DNA from 2 places in the Arthrobacter ginsengisoli genome. Region 2 is predicted to be linked to the other one. Evidence: riboswitches for the same ligand, from Rfam matches in the RefSeq annotation. Region 2 holds a riboswitch; the other holds the start of a gene.
What was found. Region 2 has a riboswitch for S-adenosylmethionine ahead of J2X01_RS03215 (bifunctional o-acetylhomoserine/o-acetylserine sulfhydrylase). Riboswitches for the same ligand answer to the same signal wherever they lie in the genome.

Region 1 (7,193 bases), on a different contig from region 2:
AGCTGTCCCCGGCTCATCACGCCCACGTCTGAGGCGAAGCGTTCGACGACGTGCAGGTCGTGGGAAATGAACAGGTAGGACAGCCCCAGGTCGCGTTGCAGGTTTTCGAGCAGGACCAGAATCTGGGCCTGCGTCAGGACGTCCAGGGCGGAGAGGGCCTCGTCCAGCACAAGGGCCCGGGCGCCCAGGGCGAGTGCCCGGGCGATGGCCACGCGCTGGCGCTGGCCGCCGGAGAGCTCCTTGGGCCTGCTGCCGGCGACGCGCGCGGGCAGGTTCACCTGGTCAAGGAGCTCGGCAACCCGGGCACGGCGTTCCAAACGCGACCCGACGCGGAAGCTGGCCAGGGGCTCGGCGACGATGTCCCGGACGGTAAGCCGGGGATCAAGCGCCGAATCCGGATTCTGGTACACCAGCTGCAGGGAGCGCCACAGTTCCCGTTTGTCCTTCCCCTGGGTTGACGTGACATCGGTGCCGTGCACCCGCACGGTGCCTGAACTGGGGTCCAGCAGCCGCATGATCATGCGGGCCGTTGTCGACTTGCCTGATCCGGATTCGCCGACCAGTGCGAAAGTGGTTCCCTGGCGCACCGCGAAAGTGACGTCATCCACGGCACGGTGTTCGGTGTGGCCCCGGCCGAAGACTTTGGTGAGTCCGCGGACGTCGATCGCCGCGACGGGCTCGTCCCGGGCCGAATCCACGGCGGCCGGGACCTCCTTCGGGCCGGCCGGAGAGGCCTCCCGGAGCAGCCTGACCGTGTAGTCGTCCTCCGGATGCGCCAGGATGTCGGAGACCGGACGGTCTTCGCGGATTTTTCCCTGCTGCATCACCACAATCCGATCGGCCAGATCGGTGGCGACGGCCAGGTCGTGCGTCACGAAGATGACAGCCGTACCGTGGTCCCGTGCCAGCCTGCTGAAGACTTCGAGGACGCGGCGCTGCACGGTGACGTCCAGCGCCGAGGTCGGCTCATCGGCAATCAGCAGTTTCGGCCCGAGGCTGAAGGCGATCGCGATCAGGACGCGCTGCTTGAGTCCGCCGGAGAGTTCGTGGGGGTACTGTTTCAGCCGCTCCGCGGGACGGTCGATCCCCACCAGTTCGAAGAGCCGGATGACCTCCGCCCGGATCTCGCTCTTGGAGCGTTTGCCTTCCTCCGGGTGCAGCCGGAACACCTCGGCCACTTGGGACCCGACCGTCTTCACCGGATCCAGCGAGGCCCCGGGATCCTGCGGGACCATGCCGATCCGGCGGCCGCGGAACTTCTCCATTGCGCGTTCGGAAAGGCCGGCCAGATCAACGCCGTCGAAGAGGATGGATCCGGCGGAAACGGTGGCCGACTCGGGGAGCAGCCCGATGAGCGATTTGGCGAGGGTGCTTTTGCCCGACCCGGATTCGCCGACGAGGGCAACGATTTCGCCCGGTTTGAGGACGAGTCCAAGTGAGTCTGCGGCCACGATCGCCTCTGGGCCGTGGCCGTATTCGACATGTAGTCCACGCACCTCAAGCAAAGGCGCGGCGTCGCCGCTGGGTTTCACTGCGTTGATGGTCATTTGGGGCTCCTGACTAGAACCGGAAGATCTTGAGAAGTTGGCGTCCGAGTCCGGCCAAAAGAACGACCGTCAGCACGATGACCAGGCCCGGCAGGCTGGTCATCCACCACGCGCCGGCGAGGTATTGCCGCCCTTCTGAGATCAGCAACCCCCATTCCGGGGTGGGAGGAGGAGCTCCGAAGCCGAGGAAGCCGAGCCCGGAAATTGCCAGGATGGCGGCGCCGAGGTCGACGGCGAGCAGGGCGAGGACCGGGCCGCAGGAGTTCGGCAGAACATGCTTCCAGACGACGGACCAGTAGGATCCCCCGTTGAGGAATGCGGCCTCGATGTAGTCCAGGTTTCGCACGCGGAGGACTTCCGAGCGCACCACCCGGGCGAACGAGGCAATCGAGGCGATTCCCACGCCCACCCCGAGTGAGATGGGTCCGGGCGCAAACGCCGTCACGATGATCAATGAGATCAGGAACCCCGGCACTGCCAGGAGCACGTCAACGAGGCGCATGGTACTGGCATCGGCGGCGCGGCCGGCCGTCGCAGCGAAGAGGCCAAAGGCTGTTCCCACCACGACGCCGATCAGGACAGCGAGCCCCGCGGTGAGCAGCGTCTGCGAGGTGCCGTGGACGACCCTCGCATAAACGTCCCGGCCCAGGTGGTCGGTACCGAACCAGTGCCCCGAACTTGGCGGCTGGAATTTCTCCTTCGGAATGCCGCTGATGGGGTCGAAGCCGCTGAACAGGCCCGGCAGGAAGGCCCACCCTACGACAACCAGCAACGGAATGACGGTCAGCCACAGGCCCGCTGAGCGCAGGATGGTTCCGCGCTTTCCCTGGCCAGTCCGGACGGCGCCGCCGCCGGCCGGCGGCAGCGCCACCTCATGGACAGGGGCTGTTGGCAATAGCTCGAGGCTCACAGGATTCTCCGTTCGGTCTCAGGCGGTCAGTGCTCGTGGCGAGCCGTGGGCGCTGCTCTTGAGGATGCGGGGATCCAGCAGCGGGTACAGCAGGTCGACGATCAGGTTCACGGCGACGAAGGCCGAAGCCGTCAGCAGGACCAGGCCCTGGACCAGCGGGACGTCCTGGACGGTGACGGCCTGAAGGACCACCGATCCCAGGCCGGAGCGGGCGAAGACGGTCTCCGTGATGACGGACCCTGCGAGCAGGGTTCCGACGGTGATACCGGCAATGGTCATGGCCGGCCCCGCCGCGTTCTTCAGTGCGTGGCGGTAGAAGATCCACGCCGGGGAGGCGCCCTTGGCCCGCAGCACGTCGATGAACGGCTGCTCGTACACGTGGGTGGTGCTCTTGAGCAGTACCTGCGCGATCGGGGCGGAAACGTGCAGGGCCAGGACGAGGACGGGAACGGCCAGCGACGCGAAGGAGCCGTCCGGGAAGAGCGACATCACACCGAGCTGGATGGACAGAAGCTGCAGCAGCACGAGCCCGAGCCAGAACACCGGAACGGCTGCGAACAACGGCGGGAGGTTGGTGATGAAACGCTTCAGTGCCGACGATCGGCTCAAGGTGGCCGCGGCAACGAGCGCCACCGCAAGAACAACGGCCAACACGAACGCGCTGGACGCCAGCGCCAAGGTGGATCCGGCAACCGCGCCGATGCGGGTCGCCACCGACTGCCCGGAGGCCAGGGAGTACCCCACGTCCCCACCGAGCAACTGCCCGAGCTGGTTGACGTACTGCACCAGCAGCGGCTGGTCATAGCCGTATTGGGCCTTCATGGCATCAATCGTTGCCGGGTCGGCCGCAGCGTCCGCCGACAGGAAGATCGTGACCGGATCGCTGGGCAGCAGCTGCACCGCAAGGAAGACGAGGGTGTACGCCAGCCAGATGACAAGGAGTGCCTGTCCGAGGCGCCGCGCAAAGTAGAGGCCCATGACGCTCTACTTGCCGGTCTTCCAGGCACCCTGGAAGACCGGTGCGGTGCCGGAGGTGAACTCGACGTGCGACCTCGCGTTGGCGCCGTAGACCTGGACTTCGTCCCAGAGAACGAGGGCCAGCGCTTGGTCGACAACCAGCGCGCGCTGTTCTTCGGCGACGAACTGCTTGTGCGTGGCGGTGCTGGTGGCGGCGCGTTCCGTGGCGAAGAGCTCGTTGAGCTGGTTGTCCGCAGTCAGTGTCTGCGTGTTGGTTGCCGGGCCGAAGACCGGCCCCAGACCGCCGTACGCGAATTGCCGGGTTCCGAAGAATTCCACGCTGGGGTCCTTCATGGCAGTCGCCAGGAACGCGTTGTCCGCCGCGCGGTTGACCAGCTTCACGCCGATCTCGCGCCACTGCTGCTCGATCAGTTCGAAAGCGGGCTTGATCACGACCGAGTTGTTTGATGACGTGACCGTGACCTCGAGCTTCTGGCCGTCCTTGGCCCGGATGCCGTCGGCGCCAACTGTCCAGCCGGCCTCCTCCAGCAGGCTCTTCGACTTCTCCGGGTTGTAGGCCAGGTCGGCGGAGAGATCAACGAAGTCAGGTGCTTCGCGGTTCAGGATGGAGCCGGCGATTTCGTAGCTGTCGGAGAGCACCGTGTCTTTCAGGGTTTGCCGGTCGATTCCGAGCTGCAGCGCCTGGCGAACCTTCGCGTCGGCGAGCTTGCCGCTGCCGATGCGCACGGCGGCCATGTTTGCCGTCAGGTCGATGCCTTTGGCCGGCAGGACCTGGTTGCCGCTCCCGGCAAGGGAAGTTTCATCGGCCGGCTGCAGGCCACGGACCAGGTCAACCTGGCCGGTCTGCACGGCCCCGGCACGGTGTGCCACCTCCGGCAGGTACTTCACAATGACTTTGTCCAGGTAGGCGGCTCCCTGGTTGGCGGCGCCTTCCGGAGCCCAGGCGTAGTCGGGCCGCTTCGCCAGGACGATTTCCTCATCGGCCTTCTCCGATTCGAAGGTGAAGGGACCCGATCCCGAGATCTTCGCGATGGCCGACTGGCCAGCGTTATCGAGCGTGAGGGTTTTCGGCGAAACGAGTCCGGCGGTGACGGAGGAAGTGGCGCGCAGGAAGTTGGCGTCGGGAGAGGACAGTGTTACTTCCACCTGGTCCTCGCCGATGACCTGTGAGGACTGGTACGTGGAGAAGTCAACGTTGGGCTGGATCTTGGCGCTCTCGATGCCTTTTCCCAGCGCCTCGAAGTTGGCCTGGACCGCCTTGGCGTCCAGCGGCGTTCCGTCACTGAAGCTCACTCCCGGGCGGATCGTGAAGGTGAACTTGGTCTGATCCTCGCTCGCGGTGAACTTGCTGGCGATCCAGGGGACCAGTTCGCCCTTCTTGGCATCGAAATAGGTCAGCCGGTCCAGCACGCTGTTCAGGACGTTGGCCTTTTCGTAGAAGCGCGCCGCCTGGGTCTGGAAGTTGTTGATGGGGGTGACTTCGGCGAACACGAACGTTCCGCCCTGCACCGGCGTTCCATCCTGGCTTTGCGCTGCCGGGGTACCGGCCGTGTTGGCGCCGCAGGCGCTCAGGGCCAAGGCCGCGGCTCCCATCAGCGTCAGCAAACGCAGCGGGCGGCGTTTTGCTTTTGCGTTCGTAGTGGCCGGGCGCGATTCGTTGGTATCCATCGTGGATCCTCTCGGTCATGACCGAGGAACTCCAGAATCACCGGTCCCCCCAGCCGACGCGGCGCGCCGGTTGGTGGAACGTGGGATCTTGGCAATCTCCATCGGTCCTGGCATTAGCACCGTGCCCGAAGGGTGGTTGCTACGGCGTCATCGAGCCAGGTCTCTCAGCCGATCTGGATGGTTGTTTATTCGCCCAGGAGGACTTTTGTCGTTGCCGCAACCGTTCCGGGTCGAGGCAAGATCCACTTTGCTGCAGAATCTTCGATTTCCCAACAATTGCGACACGTTCTGCAATAAACGATTCCCGGAGAGCCACATCACCGCCGCATGGCGTCATGAGCCTGGTCAGGTGGGGCGCACCAGGGGTTGCCCGCCGCGCAGGACCGCAACCAGCCCGAACTCCCGGTCCACCGCCAGGATGTCGGCGCGCAGGCCCGGCCGCAGGCTCCCGATCTCGGTTTCGAGGCCCAGGATTCCCGCCGGTATCAGGGTCGCAGCCTTAACGGCGTCTGCGGGTGCCACCCCGGCCTCGATGGTCCGGCGGACCACTTCGAGCAGCGTGGCCGTGCCGCCGGCGAGGGCACCGCTGCCCTTCAGCGTCGCCACGCCACCGTGCACCACGACGGCGGAGCGGCCGAGCTCGTAGTCGCCGTCGGGCAGGCCGGTCGCCGCCATCGAATCCGTGACCAGGATGATGTTGTCGGCGCCGACCAGCCCGAACACCATCCGGACGGTCTCGGGGTCGAGGTGGACGCCGTCGCCGATGAGTTCCACGGCAACGGTGCCCTCCGCCGCGAGGCGCAGGCACGCCGCCGCAGCTCCGGGGCTCCGGTGGTGCAGCGGCGGCATGCCGTTGAACAGGTGCGTCACTGTTGGACGCCGGCCGGGCGGCGTCCCCAACGACGCGCCGGAGCCGGCCGTGGGGGACCCGGCGGACGCGGTGACGGCCGTGCCGGCCCGCAGTGACTCCGCCGCGTCCGCCAGCGAGCCTGCGGTGGTGCGGGCGTCGGCGTCGGTGTGGCCCAGCGACGGTATGACACCGTTTCCGGTGAGCATGCTGACCAGCTCGCCGGCTCCGGGCAGTTCCGGCGCATACGTCATCGACTTGAGCGTGCCGCCGGCCGCGTGGAGCAGCCGGCGGAGCAACGCCGGATCGGGGTTCCGGAGCCACTGCGGGTTCTGCGCCCCGCAGCGGGCCCGGGACAGGAACGGGCCTTCGGAGTGGATGCCGGCGATGAGCCCCTCGTCCGCGAGCGGCCGCAGCACTCCGATTCCCCGGATCAGATCCTCCGCCGACGCCGTCACGAGGCTGGCCAGCAGCGTCGTTGTTCCGCTGCGGTGCAGGAAGCCGGCAGCGTCGCGGCACAGCCTGCTGTCGCCGGTGGGAAAGCCGCCGCCCGCGGCGCCGTGGCAGTGGAGGTCAACGAGCCCGGGAAAGATCGAGCTGCCCGGCGGAAGGTCGAGCTCCTCGGCGCCGCGGAAGCCGGCAGCGTTGAAGCCGCTCCGGGGCCCGGAGTAGGCGATCCTTCCGTCGGCCACCGCCACAACTGAATCAGCCGCAGCGTAGCCGTCCGAGATCAGGGTTCCGGCCAGGACATAGGCGTCCGGCATTACATCTTGGCGAGTTTGGCCCGCACCATCATGAAGATCCCGTAGCAGATCAGGCCGACGCCGACGGCGGCCAGCATGTAGATGCCGAACGGCTGGTCGCGGAGGGCCTTCAAACCGCCGTCGAGCCCGGTTGACTCCTCGGGGTGCACTTTGATGGTGGCGATGATGACCAGCAGCCCCACCAACAGCAGGGCGATGCCTTTGGCGGCGTAGCCAACGACGCCGAGGATGGTCACTGCCGAGCGCGCCCGCGGCGAGGCCGGGAGCCGGAGGTGTTTGGCGAAGGACTGCCGGAAGCCCCGGATGGCGTAGACGATTCCGGTGATCGCCACGGCGGCGCCGATGGCGAGCAGGAGCAGATAGCCTCCCGGGGCTTTCATCACGGACGCCGTGAGGTCGCTCGTGGAAGTGGTGTGGTCCTTGCCGGCGCCGTTGGCGAAGGAGTACAAGGTGATGGCGAGTCCGGCGTAGACCACCGC
Region 2 (7,193 bases):
GCGTTTGAGGGGCCCGACGCCCGGGCAACAAAGCCGGAGCGCCGGGCGCCGGTGATGCTCAGGCGGTCTTGGCCGCGCGGAATCCGGCGTCAAGATCGGCAAGGATGTCGTCGATGTGCTCGAGGCCTACCGAGAGCCGCACGAGACCGGGGTTCACGCCGGCGACAGCCTGCTGCTCCGGGGAGAGCTGGCTGTGCGTGGTGGACGCCGGGTGGATGACCAGGGAGCGCACGTCGCCGATGTTGGCCACGTGCGAGTGCAGTTCCAGCGCGTCAACGAAGCGCTTTCCGGCCTCGGCTCCTCCGGCGATGTTGAAGGAAACGACGGCGCCGGTCCCCTTGGGCCCGTACTTGCGGCCGCGCTCGTACCAGGGGCTGGAGGGCAGCCCCGCGTAGGCGACGGATTCGACGTCGTCCCTGGCCTCCAGCCATTGCGCCACCCTGGTGGCGTTGGCGACGTGCCGCTCGACGCGCAGGCTCAGGGTTTCGATGCCCTGGGCGATGAGGAAGGCGTTGAACGGGGAGACCGCCGAGCCGAGGTCGCGCAGCAGCTGGACGCGGGCCTTGAGGATGTAGGAGAGATTGGCGCCGAGTGCACCGTCCGCGCCGAGGTCGCGGGCGTAGACGAGGCCGTTGTAGGTGGGGTCGGGGGTGTTGAAACCGGGGAAGCGCGCCGGGTCCTTGCCGAAATCGAAGTTGCCGGAGTCCACAATTACGCCCGCGATCGCCGCGCCGTGGCCGCCCAGGTACTTCGTGGCGGAGTGCACGACGATGTCCGCACCCCACTCGATGGGCCGGATCAGGTACGGGGTGGACAGCGTGTTGTCCACGATCAGCGGGACACCGGCCTCGTGCGCCACCTCCGAGATGCCCTCGATGTCCAGCACGTCCTGGCGGGGGTTGGAGACGACTTCACCGAAGAACAGTTTGGTGTTGGGCTGCACGGCGTCACGCCACTGCGCCAGGTTGTCAGGGTCCGCGACAAACGTGACGGAGATGCCGAACTTCTTCAGGGTGTGCGCCAGCAGGTTGTACGTACCGCCGTAGAGGCTGGGGCTGGCCACCACATGGTCGCCGGCCTCGGCGACGTTGAGGATCGCGAAGGTCTCCGCTGCCTGCCCGGAGCTCAGCAGCAGTGCCGCGAGTCCGCCTTCCAGGCTGGCCACCCGCTGTTCCACGGCGTCCTGGGTGGGGTTGCCGATCCGGGTGTAAATGGGAGCCAGTTCGGCCAGGGCGAAGCGGTTGGCGGCGCTTTCAGCGCTGGGGAAGACGAACGACGTCGTCTGGTAGATGGGCAGCGAGCGGGCGCCGGTGGCGCTGTCCGGCTCCTGGCCGGCATGGATCTGGCGGGTTTCGAAGGACCAGGCATTGGACATCGGGACACTCCTGACGGGACTGGGCACAGGCACACCCGGAGCTGCTTGGCCCGGGTCGGCACTGGCGCCGCGCTTGCCCTCCGGCGGGCGCCGGAAGGCCAGGTCTTCACCCGGGGCACCCCACCGCGATACGAGGGTTGCCGGCCAGCAAGCCGGGGCTCTGCGCTGGCACTCATGACCTGCGATCAGTCTAGGAAGCGGTGCAGGGCTGTGAATAGCTTTGTGACGAAGATGAAGTTGGACGGCCGGGAGCGGGCCGGCGCCGGGTCACGCCGTTGACGAGGAAAAATTCCCCTGTCGGAACCGTGGAACGAGACATCCCATCACGGTAAGGACACCCTAAGCTGAGAGCCGCATCACAAAGTGCCAAGATGATGGCATGCGCATGGATCACGTCTCTTACGCCTGTGAACAAGATGGCCTCGCTGCCACCACCAAACGAATTGCGTCTGCCCTCGGCGTCGAAGCCGTGAAGGGCGGAGTACACCCCCGATTCGGGACCCGCAACATGATTATCCCGCTCGCGGGCCACAAGTACCTCGAGGTCGTGGAGGTCCTGAACCACCCGGCCTCGGACAAGGCACCCTTCGGCCAGGCCGTCCGCGCCCGGTCCGAAGCCGGCGGCGGCTGGATGGGCTGGTGCGTCGAAGTGGACGACCTGGCCCCGTTCGAGGAGCGGCTCGGCCGCGCTGCCGTCAACGGCAACCGCAAGTTCCCCGACGGCCGCGAACTGGTCTGGAAGCAGATCGGAATCCTTGGGCTCATCGCCGATCCCCAGGTCCCGTACATGCTCAAGTGGGAAGGCGATCCGGAACTCCACCCGTCGAAGGCCTACGAGAGCAACGTCAAGATGTCTGCCCTCACGATCGCAGGCTCCGCAGAACGCGTCACCGAATGGCTCGGTGTGCCGGTCGAAAAGCCGCTGGAAGACGTGGCCGTGAACTGGCTCGCTCCCCGCGGGACCCCCGGCATCCTCTCCGTCACGTTCGAGACCACCACCGGAGCCGTCACCATCTGACGATTCACCGCCCAACACTTCGGCCGCCATCAGCGGGTGCCAATGACGTCACCCACCGATGGCGGCCGAAACTTTTTAACGCCTGCCGGCCGGCCGCATCGGCCGCACCGGCTCAGCCCAGGCCGATGGCCTTGCCGAAGAGGCTGAAGCCGACGAACGCCACGATATCCAGCACGGCGTGGGCGATCACCAGCGGCATCAGGCGCCGGGTCCGGGTGTAGGCCAGCGCGAAGATGACGCCCATGATGGCGTTTCCGATGAACGGACCGAAGCCCTGGTAGAGGTGGTAGCTGCCGCGCAGCATGGCACTCGTGAAGATGGCCAGCGGCAGGCTCCAGCCAAATTTACCGAGGCGGTCCAGCAGGTAGCCGACCACAATCACTTCCTCCACGATCCCATGCCGGATGGCGGAGAGGACCAGCACCGGCACCGTCCACCAGTACGCGTCCAGTGCGCTGGGGATGATCGCCGTCGTGATGCCGAGCGTCCGGCCGGCGGCGTAGAGGCCGAGCGAGGGGATTCCGATCAGCGCCGCCAGGCCGAACCCCTGGAGCAGGTCCCTGCCGGGGCGGGCAAAATTGAGCCCCAGTTTCTGGAACGCCGTGACGGGCCGGCCGGACACTCCGGCTGGCCGGTGTTCGGTCAGGAAATACAGCGCAAGGACTACCGGCACGAGGGCGAAGAAGATATCCAGCAGCTGGTAGGTGAGATCAAAGTATTCCCGGGGGCTTTGCGACCGGTTCAGCGTGGACGTGCCCTCCGCCAGCGGCGCCCGGGTCATCTTGTCCAGCAGCTGGACGACCGAGTACACAGCGGACTGCCCCAGGGACAGGCCCAGGACAATCCAGACTTCCAGCTTCAGGCGGCGGCGGGCGGGAACGAGCATGTTCCTATCTTGCCCGGAGTTGCCGCTTATGCTTGGGGTTTATGAGTGCGCCCGGGAAAATCATCATGATCCGGCACGGCCAGTCCGCCGCCAACGCCGACACTTCGATCTACAACCGGGTACCTGATTACCGGATCCCGTTGACCGAACTCGGCCTGGAACAGGCCCGGGCCGCCGGCGAGCAGGTCCGCCGGCTGCTGGACGGCCGGCAGGTCTGCGTGTATGTTTCCCCCTACCTGCGTGCCTACCAGACCCTGGAGGCGCTCAACCTCGGCCCGCTGGTCGAGCGCGTGATCGAGGAACCGCGGCTGCGGGAGCAGGACTGGGCCAACTTCCAGATCGCCGGCGAGATCGAGGACCAGAAGGAACTACGCAACGCTTACGGCCACTTCTTCTACCGCTTCCGGGAAGGCGAGTCCGGCTCCGACGTCTATGACCGGATCTCCTCGTTCATGGAGACCCTGCACCGGCACTGGTCGAGACCCGACTACGCCCCCAACGCGTTGTTTGTCACCCACGGGCTGACCATGCGGCTGTTCTGCATGCGCTGGTTCCACTGGTCGGTGGAGTACTTCGAGTCCCTCAACAATCCGGACAACGCCGAGGTCCGTACCCTGCACCGCACCGAGAACGGCAAGTACGAGCTGGACAAACCGTTCAGCCAGTGGGAGGCCCGGCGCGTGGATGAGACCGTACTGGACGCCCCGCCGATGTTTTTCTAGCTGCCTGCCTAAACGTCTTCGGCTGCCTCCAACCGGCCTGAACGAACGGCCTCGGCGAACGCCTCGTAGTCCTGTTCGTTCTGGTCGGCGTAACGCTCGGAGAAGTCGGTGATGGAGCGCTCGAACTTGTCGCTCTTGCCGAGGTAGGCGGCGATCGCGACCGGGTCACCGGACCGGGCGTGCGCGCGCGCCAGCGTCCATCCGCAGGCGTTGGCATAGAAGGTCATGCCGAGCGGTTTCATCCCTTCGACAACGGCTGAACCCTTCATGTCACGCAGTTGGCGCCAGTACAGGTACCGGTTGTCCTGCACCCCTTTGGTCCACCCCAGGAAGATGTCGCTCGCGGCCTGCATCATCCGCTGCCCCTGCACCACGCGCTCGCCCGGCTGCTTGAACTTGCTCTTCGGCAAGTGGTCCTCGAGCACGGATTTCGTGGCCTCCTTGACCTGGAGGAACAGGGGATCCTCTTGATCGCGGCCCTGGAGCAAGGCGATGAACGCCCGCGTGCCGACACTGCCGACGCCCACGACCTTGCGGGCGACGTCGATGACTTCGAAGCGCTCCAGCAGGAGACGTCGGTCGTCTGGCAGGTTGGTCCGGTAGGAACGGAGCAGCTCACGAACCGCGTGCTGAAGCTCATCTGCAGACATGCCGAATGATTCACCCAGCTCCCGTGCTGGGATGACGATCGGTGGTTGACTGACAATCCGGTACTTCCCGTCGACGAGTTCGGCGAGCTTGGAGAGTGCCTGCAGGCTGTCCCGGGTGTGGGCCTTAGCAACGTTCTGCCGGGCCGTCTTGACCATACCCTGGGCAGCCTTTTTGAGGGCCTTCCCCTTCTGGGTTGCCACGGCGAGATCGATGGCCTCCATCAGTTGCTCCTCGGACAGGCGGGCGTACCAGATGTCCAGGGTGCGCATTTGCGCGAACTCGGCCATCGCTTCGCGGTAGGCGCGCACCGCGGTGAGAGTCGCGTCGCGCGTTTGTTCCTTGGTGAACGCGTTGTTCCGCGCGGCGATCGTGAAACTCGCGGCCATCCTCTTGACGTCATACTCGAACGGGCCGGGGAGTGTCTCGTCGAAGTCGTTCAGGTCGAACAACAGGTTTCGCTCTGGCGAGGCGAAGACTCCGAAGTTGGACAGGTGGGCGTCGCCGCACAGCTGGACCACCAGGCCGGCCCGCGGTGTGTCTTTCAGATCTGCGGCCATGATTTTGGCCGCACCCCGATAGAACGTGAACGGTGAGACCAGCATCCGGCCGTGACGCACCGGCACCAGGTCCTGTTCCCGGGTGAGATTCTGTTCCTCGAGCAGCGCGACCGGATCGGGGCGGTCGGGCGCAGGAACCCAGCCGGTGTGGCTGGAGACGGGCGCCTTTTTCCGGTATTTCTTGCCCTTGTCGACACGTTCCTCAACGCTCGGGTGCTTGACTTTGGTCGTGGCCATTATCGGCGACCTCCCACTTACGTCAGGGTACCGCCACCGGCACCAGGAGCCCCGGGGTCAGTCCGTGCTGAGCGCGCAAAACGCGCCTTGATTCAGTGCCCAATCGGAATGGCTGCCTCGGTACATACCGTGCGACCATCAACAATGCGATTGTGGCCCCGCTGCTGCCAATCGTCAACGCGCTGCTGCAGCAGGGCGACCGGATCAGGCCGTGCGGCGGGGGCCGGCCTGCCGGGAGTGGCGAGTGTGCGTTGCCAGCTAGGGGTTGGCTTTCTGCGGGGACTTTTCGGTCCGGAGCTCATCGCCGTGGGCGATGAGGGCGTAGATGATGAGCACGTCGATGGCGATGACGATGAGCGACCACCACGGCTGCACGGGCACGAGAAGCAATTGAACGACCGCGCTGAGGATCGCCAGGACGACACCGACGACGCGCGCCCACGTTGCGCCGGTCAGGATCGCCAGGGCGGTGAAGATTAGGAACACTCCGATGAACAGATTCCACCAGCCCCACGCGGTCACATCGAAGAGGAAAAGGCTGCCGCGAGCCACGAGATAGTACGTGTCGGATCCGGTTAGCGCGACGACACCTTGGATACCGCTGAAGATGCCGTTGACGAGTATAATGATTCCGGCGAATTTGGCCCACCCGGCCCAGCCAGTCGATGCGACGGGTTGATTGACAGTGCTCATGATGCCGACCGCTTTCCGTTGAAGGTGCTGCCGCCGGCCCACCGGTCGACGCAGTCGTGTCGTGGCGCTTTTACGGTACCGATCATCTTCCTCCCGCACCTCATCCTCCGGGGGTGACGGCTCCTCCAGCGGTGACGGCCCAGATCGAGGACAGCCGGACCAGCCCGGCAGCCGGGCGATCACCTGCCGGAACTTCCCGCTCGGGCCGGACTGTTCCGGCGGCTCCTCCGCACGGACGACGTCGACGTTCCCCAGTCCCAGCCCGGCGAGGTAGGCCAGCAGCTTCGCGGCGGCGGCGGCCCACACCGTACCGGCATCGGCCCCGGGTTCCGGGTCGAGCCGGAGCCGGATGGTCGCCGGTCCGGTCTGGACCAGCTGGCTGCGGTGCAGCCCCGGCGTTTCGTCGACGACGGACCCGATCGCGAGCGGAAGGACCCGCACGGCGGTTCCGCCGGCGCCGAGGAGCCGGAGGACGTCGTCACGGCGGCCTGCGACCTGGATGGCGGGCAACGGGCTGCCGCATTCGCAGGGGCCGGACTTGGCCAGCACGGAGTCGCCGAGGTCGTAGCGGATCAGCGGCTGTACCAGGTTGGCAAGATTCGTCAACAGTACGGTGTGGGACGGTTCCCCCGGAGGCGCGGGCCGGTAGTCGGCGTCGACCGGCTCCAGGATGACCCAGTCGCTGTTGACGTGCAGCCAGCCGCGGCGGCACTCCAGCGCGATCGGAGTGAACTCGGAGGCGGCATAGACGTTGCGGACCTCGCCGCCCAGCGCCGCAGCCAGCCGCGCCCGGTCGCCCGGGGACTCGCCGCTGGACTCCACAATCACGGGGCGGATGTGCAGCCGGCCGGCTGCCTGCTCTTCGGCCAGGAGCTCGAGCGCGCTGGGGTAGCCGACCAGTAGGGCCGGATCGAAGTCGTTGAGTGCCGACACCAGCCGGTCCAGGGGCTGCTGCACGGAGAAGATCCGGTACGCGCGGCGGCGGAAGCGGCTGCGGCGCCGTTCGGACTCGAGCCACACGACGCCGGCGAAATGGCCGCCGGTGCCCACCACC

Region 1: it holds a riboswitch for S-adenosylmethionine, as region 2 does, so the genes downstream of both, J2X01_RS13680 (ABC transporter substrate-binding protein) here and J2X01_RS03215 (bifunctional o-acetylhomoserine/o-acetylserine sulfhydrylase) in region 2, are expected to answer to the same signal.

Annotation. Positions count from the first base shown of each region.
Region 1 covers NZ_JAVDVQ010000011.1:60,409-67,601, reverse strand. Annotated here, with positions in the region: gene J2X01_RS13695 (dipeptide ABC transporter ATP-binding protein) at 1-1,547, opposite strand, end outside; gene J2X01_RS13690 (ABC transporter permease) at 1,561-2,457, opposite strand; gene J2X01_RS13685 (ABC transporter permease) at 2,476-3,435, opposite strand; gene J2X01_RS13680 (ABC transporter substrate-binding protein) at 3,442-5,103, opposite strand; SAM riboswitch class I at 5,199-5,287, opposite strand; gene J2X01_RS13675 (N-acetylglucosamine-6-phosphate deacetylase) at 5,449-6,714, opposite strand; gene J2X01_RS13670 (DUF1206 domain-containing protein) at 6,714-7,193, opposite strand, start outside.
Region 2 covers NZ_JAVDVQ010000002.1:244,832-252,024, reverse strand. Annotated here, with positions in the region: gene J2X01_RS03215 (bifunctional o-acetylhomoserine/o-acetylserine sulfhydrylase) at 59-1,375, opposite strand; SAM riboswitch class IV at 1,440-1,555, opposite strand; gene J2X01_RS03210 (VOC family protein) at 1,755-2,393, shown strand; gene J2X01_RS03205 (CPBP family intramembrane glutamic endopeptidase) at 2,506-3,279, opposite strand; gene J2X01_RS03200 (histidine phosphatase family protein) at 3,321-4,001, shown strand; gene J2X01_RS03195 (DUF2252 domain-containing protein) at 4,010-5,446, opposite strand; gene J2X01_RS03190 (phenylacetate--CoA ligase family protein) at 5,705-7,193, opposite strand, start outside.